2 regions of the Vagococcus luciliae genome follow, and region 1 is predicted to be linked to the other one. Evidence: riboswitches for the same ligand, from Rfam matches in the RefSeq annotation. Region 1 holds a riboswitch; the other holds the start of a gene.
The links. Region 1 has a riboswitch for thiamine pyrophosphate ahead of G314FT_RS03570 (ECF transporter S component). Riboswitches for the same ligand answer to the same signal wherever they lie in the genome.

Region 1 (4,622 bases):
GTAGTTTAGCTGATTTAATCATAGAGTGGCTACTATACTTTTTTCCAGCATTGTATGTTGTGGGAGGTTACCCAACTATTTTCTCTCATAAATTATTTTCAGGATTTGTTCTAGCTTTTATTTTGGCTCTAATTATTGGAGTCAGTTTTCAGTACTTTGCAATTGTTCCGATGAAGCACTTAAGTAGAAAAGAAGGGATTATAGCTGCGATAAAAGCAGATACCTTATCGTTATCTTGTTGGCAAATAGGGATGTATGCTGCTGTTGCATTGTGCCAATTAAGTCTTTTTCCTCATTTCTTTGGAGGAGAAGTGTTACCAACTACACCTGTTTTTTGGTTAATGATGCAAGTTGCTATGTTGGTTGGATTTTGTACAGCATATCCAATGAATTGGTGGTTAATTAAGACAGGTATTAAAGAAAAAATGTAGAAAATATTGTTGTCATTTTAAACAATATTTTTTTGTTATTTTATTAAAAATGAAAGGGGATACTTAAATGGTATAATAGAAAGTAAGATGAAAAAGGAGGGGTCGTTATGACATTATTGTCACTTGCTCAAACAGTTTTAAGATTAGGGTTATCCATTGTAATGGGAGGTACTATTGGGTATGAAAGGGAACAAAAAAACCGTCCGGCTGGGATGAAAACACATATATTAGTCTGCTTAGGAGCAACCATTATTGCATTAATTCAACAAGAAATAGCTAATGAAGCTATAAGTTTGGTACAAGAAAATCCAGATATTGCGCATATTGTAAAATTTGATCAATCTAGATTAATCGCTCAAGTAGTAAGTGGTATAGGTTTTCTAGGAGCAGGAACGATTATTGTAACAAGGCAACGTATTACAGGCTTGACAACAGCAGCATCATTATGGTCATGTGCTGCAATTGGTATTGGTTTGGGGATGGGTTTTTATTTGGTCACAATATTAGGATTTATATCAATAATGTTTTCGTTATCATTAGTGAAGCAAATTATTACAGTTTCTAAAGTAAATAATTTAGAAATTCAATACGTGCATAGAAAAGAAACAAAAGATTTTATTCATCAATATTTTGAAGTACGTCAAATTGAAATAGAAGATGTTACATTTGAAGTTCAAATTATCGAAGGTGAAAAATATTATAAAAATGTTTATACGATTGATTTGCCGAAAACATTAACCTATGCTGATGTGATTGAAGAGTTATCTATGTATTCAAATGTACGGGAAATAAGGTTAGTGGCTATTAGTGATTAAATTAAGAAAAAAATGTTATTTATTAATAAATAAGGTACTATTTCTTGCGATTTATATTATTAAAGAATAATATTGTATTGAGAGTAATATTTTAAGAAGGGAAGAGAGTTATTATGTCAAATGAAAAAAATGGATTTGATTGGTCCTCATTTTTATTAGGAATTTTGTTTATCTTTGCATCGTTGGCGTCGTTTCAAGATCCTGCTGGAAATTTAGTGGCAATCGTTGTAGTTTTTGGAATGTTTGCTATTATTAAAGGTATTTTTGAATTGTTTTTAAGAAAGAAAGTGAGAGAATTTATAGGTTTTTCTGCAACAATGCCAATAGTAGTTGGTATTTTTGATATCATTGTTGGTATCTTTTTATTATTTAATATCTCTGCAGGTGTTGTGGCTCTACCATTTGTGTTTGCTATTTGGTTTTTAATTGATTCATTAGTCGGTTTATTTAGTTCAAATGCTTTAAAAAATTTGAATACAGGTTACTATTGGTTCTCAATCATTATTAATATTTTAGGTGTGATTGTAGGATTCATACTTTTAGCAAATCCACTATCATCTGCTTTGACATTGAGCTTTTTAGTAGGGTTTTATTTTATGATGTTTGGTATGACTGAAATTATCTATGCTTTTCGTTAATATGTTTGATGGATATGCTATAATTGAGTTAATTAAATAACAGTAAACTCAAAGGTGTGATAAAGATGGAAAAAGTAATGGTACATTGTACAACTGAAATTGTACATGGTGGATGTAATGTCTGCCCAACAACTGCTACCGCTACTTATGAGGTAGAATTGTCAGGTAAAATGATTGGGATTCCGAATTTAGATGTTGTGTCACTTCTTCGCCCAATTGTGAGAGAGCATGGTTATAAAGAACGTCAAGAATATGATGTGACAGGTGATTATGATGTGTTTGAAACATCAAACAACAGTGTAGATGTATTTGAAACCTATCAAGGACTACGCTTTAAAAATCAAGAAATTGAAAAAGAAGTCAAACCTACTTATGAATCAGATGATGACGTATTTAAAGTAGTAAATGAGTTGTTAACAGATTTATTTAAACTTGATGCGGTAGAATTTGTGACAGACATACCTGAAAATTAAAAAGTTAAGCGACTAGTCGCTTAACTTTTTTTATTAATATCACTATATTTATAAAGATTTGTGAAAATGGTTGGCTATTCTATGAAAGCGTGTTATATTTGAATGGAATTGAATATAAGAAACATTTGGGGTGCGTAAAGCTGAGATTATACCCATGGAATCTGATCCAGTTAGTACTGGCGAAGAGAAATGTGTCATTTATGACAAAACATTGAACCTAGGTCTATTTACGCCCATCCAATTTATTTGGACGGGCTTTTTTATTTGGATGAGTGTCGATAATTGTTATAGTGAATCAGAATGTACAAACCTCCTTTGTTTCTTTTAATGAGAAAAAGGAGGTTTTTTTTTGTTACAAAAATGGTCGTTACGTGAGGTAGTATTACTTGCGTTTTTAGCTTTTTTATTTGGTGGAGTCTTTATGGGAGCAGGTTTTTTAAATGCGACACTAAATATTTTACTAACACCATTAGGGTTGGGATTAATTGGGAAACAGGTGATTTTTGGAATGTGGACAATGGCAGCACCAATGGCTGCGATGTTAATTCCTAAAAAAGGCAGTGCCATCTTGGGAGAGGTATTAGCAGCCTTAGCTGAAATGATTTATGGTAGCTATTTTGGACCAGGTGTTTTATTATCAGGATTTATTCAAGGTCTTGGGACAGAGTTAGGATTTATTGTAACAGGGTACAAACGATATGATTATCTTCCGCTAGTGTATGGAGCTATTGGAACAACTATTTTTAGTTTCATTCACACATATATTAAATATGGCTTTCATGTGTATCCATGGTGGATGATTACGACACTATTTTTAGTGAGATTACTATCAGTGATGTTTTTTGGAGTAGAGGTTGTATCATTTGTGATGAAGTTATACAACAAGAGCCAACGATTAGCAACACTTTAAATATAGGAGGATGGGTAAGATGAAGGGTAAATGGACATTACGTGAGGTTGTTTTATTAGCATTATTAGCCTTTTTATTTGGCGGAGTATTTATGGGGGCAGGATTTTTATATGCAGGGTTATCAGCTGTGTTAACGCCACTTGGATTAAGTCCTTTTGCTAATGAAATATTATTTGGGTTATGGACAATGGCAGCACCAATGGCAGGGATATTAATTCCTAGAAAAGGAAGCTCCATTTTAGGAGAAATGTTGGCTGCATTAGCAGAGATGTTATATGGCACGTATTTTGGACCAGGTGTTCTTATTTCAGGTTTTTTCCAAGGACTTGGAACAGAACTAGGGTTTATGGTAACACGATATAAACGCTACGACATCGTGCCATTATTTTACGGGGCAATTGGTACAACGGTCTTAAGTTTTGTATATGAATTTTTTAAATTTGGATATGGAACGTATTCAATTGGAATGATTTTATCACTTCTTGCTGTGCGATTTTTATCGGTGACGTTCTTTGGCGTTGTTGTGGTGTCAATGGTCATGAAGCTTTATAACCGTTCACAAGAGCTTTCGGTAGTAAAAGAATGAGAGGGATTGAATTAAGTGAGTTGACGATTAAACGTGGCGATAAAGAGGTGTTACGTCAGGTTGACTTTGGTTTTTCTCCTCATGAATTTATTTTGCTATCTGGTACCAGTGGTAGTGGTAAATCAACGTTATTAAAAGCCATTGCTGGATTTGCTGGTGTGCCATATTCAGGTACAATCACCGTTGATGGCAAGAGTCTAACACAAGCGAGTATGTCTGATAAGGCTAGACAGATTGGTATGATGTTTCAAAATCCTGGCCAACAATTTACAATGAAAACACTACGTCGTGAAATTATTTTTGTTTTAGAAAATCTGCAAACAAAACCTAGTGATATCACGGAACAAATGCACGAGGCTGTTTTATTAGCAGATACGACAGAATTATTAGATAGACAGTTATCAACTTTATCAGGTGGGGAAAAGCAACGAGCAGCATTGACTGTTTTACTAGCGATGAGAAGTCCATTTTTATTATTAGATGAGCCGTTTGCCAGTATTGATCCTAAAACAAGAAAATTATTGATTCAACAGTTACATCAATTAAAAAATCAAGGTAAGACGATTATTATTTGCGACCATGATTTTAATGATTATGCTGATGTGGTTGATACATGGGTGACACTAGATAATCAAGTATTACAAAAAGTTCCAGTAGCCCTTTTAAAGCAAGAGCAGACAAATGTCCTGTTGACGGATCATAGAGCATCTATGGATACCATTTTAAGATTAGAAGGTGTCAGATACAAGCAAAATAAACGCGAGTTACT
Region 2 (4,622 bases), 400 kb from region 1:
ATTCATCCATCTTTAGTACACTAAACACTAAAGCTGAGATTGAAGAAATTTTTGAATGGACAAACACCAATCCTCAACTACAAAAAAAAGCTGAGATTATTAATGAAATTTATTTAAATGGATCCCCACTACAAAAAAAAGTAGCCAACGTGTATGCTGAAACGTTTCTTTTCTACTCTGGTTTTTACGCACCATTGTACTACTTAGGAAACAACAAATTAGCAAACGTAGCTGAGATTATTAAATTAATCATCCGTGATGAGTCAGTTCATGGGACTTATATTGGGTATAAATTTCAACTAGGTTTCAATGAATTAAGTAATGAAGAACAAGAAGAAATGAAAGAATGGATGTATGACTTACTCTTCACTCTTTACGAAAACGAAGAAGTCTATACTGAATTATTATATGATAAATTAGGTTGGACAGATGAGGTTAAAACATTCTTGCGTTATAATGCAAATAAAGCTCTAATGAACTTAGGGATGGTTCCATTATTCCCAGATACAGCCAATGACGTGAACCCTATTGTCATGAACGGCTTATCAACTGGTACAAGTAACCATGACTTTTTCTCTCAAGTAGGAAATGGTTATTTACTTGGGACAGTAGAAGCAATGGAAAATGATGATTACTTAATCGGTATGTAAAACCAAAAAGACTCACCCGTTTATTACAAAACTCTAAAAACACACCCGTTTTATTTCACATAAATTCAACGGGTGTGTTTTTATGGTTAAAAGAATATCTCACCCAGTAGAAGTAAAATAAAAAAGCCCTCCCTAATTATCAAGGAGAGCAATTATTAATTAAAAAAGCGATTGTATCTTTTTGTAATATATGTCACAACTAATAAACAGAGACTAGAAATGATAAGTACAATATTAACACCCAGCTTATCTGATACAATACTTAACAAGATTAAACTTAAAGAAAAAATCAATGAACATAATATACACTACTTGTTGAATAAACTGATGCAATTTTTTCTGAGGATATTTTTTGTTATGTAACTGTCACTTGAGGAATATTTTTCATTATTTTTTCTACTTTCACTTAGGTGAATAATTTCATCACCTGTTTAAATTATTTACACTAAGTGAAATGGTCTAAATTTGTCTCATAAGATGCTCCTAGCTACGATGTATTTGTTTAAGTTTACCACTTTTAAAACAAAAAATAAAACACCCCTTTATTAAAGAGTGTTTCTTCAAATAGATTAATTATCTTGTGGCATAAATAGGCTTTTATTTTTATTCAAGATTAATAGTAAAATAACCATTGTCACAACACCAGTCAGTAAACCACTTATCCCATTTGCTACTAATGAATACGTCACTGGGGATAATCCCCAAATGGCATATTTACCCCAAAAGATAAATCCGGCAATAAAATGAAAAATGTAACGCGCTAACACACCAACAAATGTTCCAGAAACAACATATCTCCAAGCATTTGATGAATTAGTTTTCAAAGTTGCTTGTAGTTTTTTACTAAACAAGCCAGAAAAACCAGCCGCTGCAAAAGCAAAAATGTATTCAATAATAACTTGAGAGACGGTTAAAAAATAAACTTGTCCCATTAAAAAATGTAGTAAGCCCCAAACTAACCCAGCATATATTCCCGGTACAGTTCCACGACGTAATGCATATAATGTTAAGGGAATCATTCCTAAGGAAACAGAAAATCCTGTCCCTATATTTAATGGAATAAACGATAATGCCATTGATAATGCGGCAACGATCGTCCCCTCTAAAATAATTCTTGACCTTTTAGACATAAAAAAACTCCTCCTATTATTGATTCATACGTGACCAATCAACAAAAGAGCAGTACTTACTTGCTACCACTTCACACAATTCCTACGATTGAATTAACAATATCAGGTTCGAGGGTTTAGAGTTTAGACTCATTCTCAGCTTGAAGGGCTCCCCTTTGTGACGGTTATGTATTTGATTTATTCCACACACAGTATGTCATGTATCCGCTTAAGAGTCAAATTAATCACTCATACTCTGTTAATCATCTAATTATTTAATTATTCAGATACAATATTTTTACAAATTTGAATAATATCAGTCATCCCTTGCGCTAAGCGATGATAGTCATTAACAAGTAAGTAGCATATTTCCTCTATCTTTTTTGCATTCTTTAAAAAATTCTGCTCCTTATTCATAACATAATCATACAAATATTACGTTAATACATAAAGAGTTCGTTGTTGAAATCCCTCACCCGTATCTTTTTTGACATCAAAAAACGCTTCACGATACTTTTTTAAACTTTTCTAGTCTTAATTTTCCTATGCCTTGTCTGAATTTAACATATATTTTATATTACTTTTCTTCTATATTCTAGTGTAAAAGCTCAATAACTCGTAACAATTTCTCTTATAAATACCAAATTTTTATCATCATTATATAAAAAGAAGCTATTTTTGATAAAATAATTTCTTTTACATAACACACTACATACATTTTTCTGTTTCATATAATTTCTAATATAGCTAAAACCATGAATAAAAAATGTGATTACTAATTTCCAATTAATTCTTGGTAAATAGTAATCACATAGATATTTTTATTATTTATATCTTATATAAAAATATTATATTAATTGAGGCAAAATAACATCACACATGATAATAGTAATAAAAAACCAATATAAATTAATTCTATATCAAATTTATCTCCAGTTTTTGGTAATTGTCGTCTGATATTTTTTTTGTCCTTAACAATAATTCTATCCGCCGTCTTTTGATTGCTCATTTTCATCTCAGTCACTTCACTGGTTTCACCTGCTTTAATCGCAAATCGTTGAGGGCTCGTGTCTAACTCATACCCCTCTGGGGCTTGAGTTTCCACAAAGTAATACGACCCCACAGATAAGCCCTCATAATTTAAAATGCCTTTCGCATTCGTGGTCAATTCACTCGCCACTTCCTCACCCGCGGCCGTATACAAACTAAATTTGGCCCCAGATAATACCTCATGCGTTAACCCATCTTCTTTGATCAATCGAACGGCCCCACGTTCTTCCGCCGTCTTTTGATTGCTCATTTTCATCTCAGTCACTTCACTGGTTTCACCCGCTTTAATCGCAAATCGTTGAGGGCTCGTGTCTAACTCATACCCCTCTGGGGCTTGAGTTTCCACAAAGTAATACGACCCCACAGATAAGCCCTCATAATTTAAAATGCCTTTCGCATTCGTGGTCAATTCACTCGCCACTTCCTCACCCGCGGCCGTATACAAACTAAATTTGGCCCCAGATAATACCTCATGCGTTAACCCATCTTCTTTGATCAATCGAACGGCCCCACGTTCTTCCGCCGTCTTTTGATTGCTCATTTTCATCTCAGTCACTTCACTGGTTTCACCCGCTTTAATCGCAAATCGTTGAGGGCTCGTGTCTAACTCATACCCCTCTGGGGCTTGAGTTTCCACAAAGTAATACGACCCCACAGATAAGCCCTCATAATTTAAAATGCCTTTCGCATTCGTGGTCAATTCACTCGCCACTTCCTCACCCGCGGCCGTATACAAACTAAATTTGGCCCCAGATAATACCTCATGCGTTAACCCATCTTCTTTGATCAATCGAACGGCCCCACGTTCTTCCGCCGTCTTTTGATTGCTCATTTTCATCTCAGTCACTTCACTGGTTTCACCCGCTTTAATCGCAAATCGTTGAGGGCTCGTGTCTAACTCATACCCCTCTGGGGCTTGAGTTTCCACAAAGTAATACGACCCCACAGATAAGCCCTCATAATTTAAAATGCCTTTCGCATTCGTGGTCAATTCACTCGCCACTTCCTCACCCGCGGCCGTATACAAACTAAATTTGGCCCCAGATAATACCTCATGCGTTAACCCATCTTCTTTGATCAATCGAACGGCCCCACGTTCTTCCGCCGTCTTTTGATTGCTCATTTTCATCTCAGTCACTTCACTGGTTTCACCCGCTTTAATCGCAAATCGTTGAGGGCTCGTGTCTAACTCATACCCCTCTGGGGCTTGAGTTTCCACAAAGTAATACGACCCCACAGATAAGCCCTCATAATTTAAAATGCCTTTCGCATTCGTGGTCAATTCACTCGCCACTTCCTCACCCGCGGCCGTATACAAACTAAATTTGGCCCCAGATAATACCTCATGCGTTAACCCATCTTCTTTGATCAATCGAACGGCCCCACGTTCTTCCGCCGTCTTTTGATTGCTCATTTTCATCTCAGTCACTTCACTGGTTTCACCCGCTTTAATCGCAAATCGTTGAGGGCTCGTGTCTAACTCATACCCCTCTGGGGCTTGAGTTTCCACAAAGTAATACGACCCCACAGATAAGCCCTCATAATTTAAAATGCCTTTCGCATTCGTGGTCAATTCACTCGCCACTTCCTCACCCGCGGCCGTATACAAACTAAATTTGGCCCCAGATAATACCTCATGCGTTAACCCATCTTCTTTGATCAATCGAACGGCCCCACGTTCTTCCGCCGTCTTTTGATTGCTCATTTTCATCTCAGTCACTTCACTGGTTTCACCTGCTTTAATCGCAAATCGTTGAGGGCTCGTGTCTAACTCATACCCCTCTGGGGCTTGAGTTTCCACAAAGTAATACGA

Region 2: another riboswitch for thiamine pyrophosphate. It lies ahead of thiT (energy-coupled thiamine transporter ThiT); the one in region 1 lies ahead of G314FT_RS03570 (ECF transporter S component).

What each region holds. Positions count from the first base shown of each region.
Region 1 covers NZ_CP102451.1:675,783-680,404, forward strand. Annotated here, with positions in the region: gene G314FT_RS03550 (DUF4396 domain-containing protein) at 1-431, shown strand, start outside; gene G314FT_RS03555 (MgtC/SapB family protein) at 539-1,246, shown strand; gene G314FT_RS03560 (HdeD family acid-resistance protein) at 1,360-1,884, shown strand; gene G314FT_RS03565 (DUF4809 family protein) at 1,950-2,357, shown strand; TPP riboswitch at 2,474-2,562, shown strand; gene G314FT_RS03570 (ECF transporter S component) at 2,707-3,267, shown strand; gene G314FT_RS03575 (ECF transporter S component) at 3,287-3,853, shown strand; gene G314FT_RS03580 (ABC transporter ATP-binding protein) at 3,850-4,622, shown strand, end outside.
Region 2 covers NZ_CP102451.1:274,539-279,160, forward strand. Annotated here, with positions in the region: gene nrdF (class 1b ribonucleoside-diphosphate reductase subunit beta) at 1-650, shown strand, start outside; gene thiT (energy-coupled thiamine transporter ThiT) at 1,220-1,780, opposite strand; TPP riboswitch at 1,843-1,945, opposite strand; gene G314FT_RS01515 (SpaA isopeptide-forming pilin-related protein) at 2,613-4,622, opposite strand, start outside.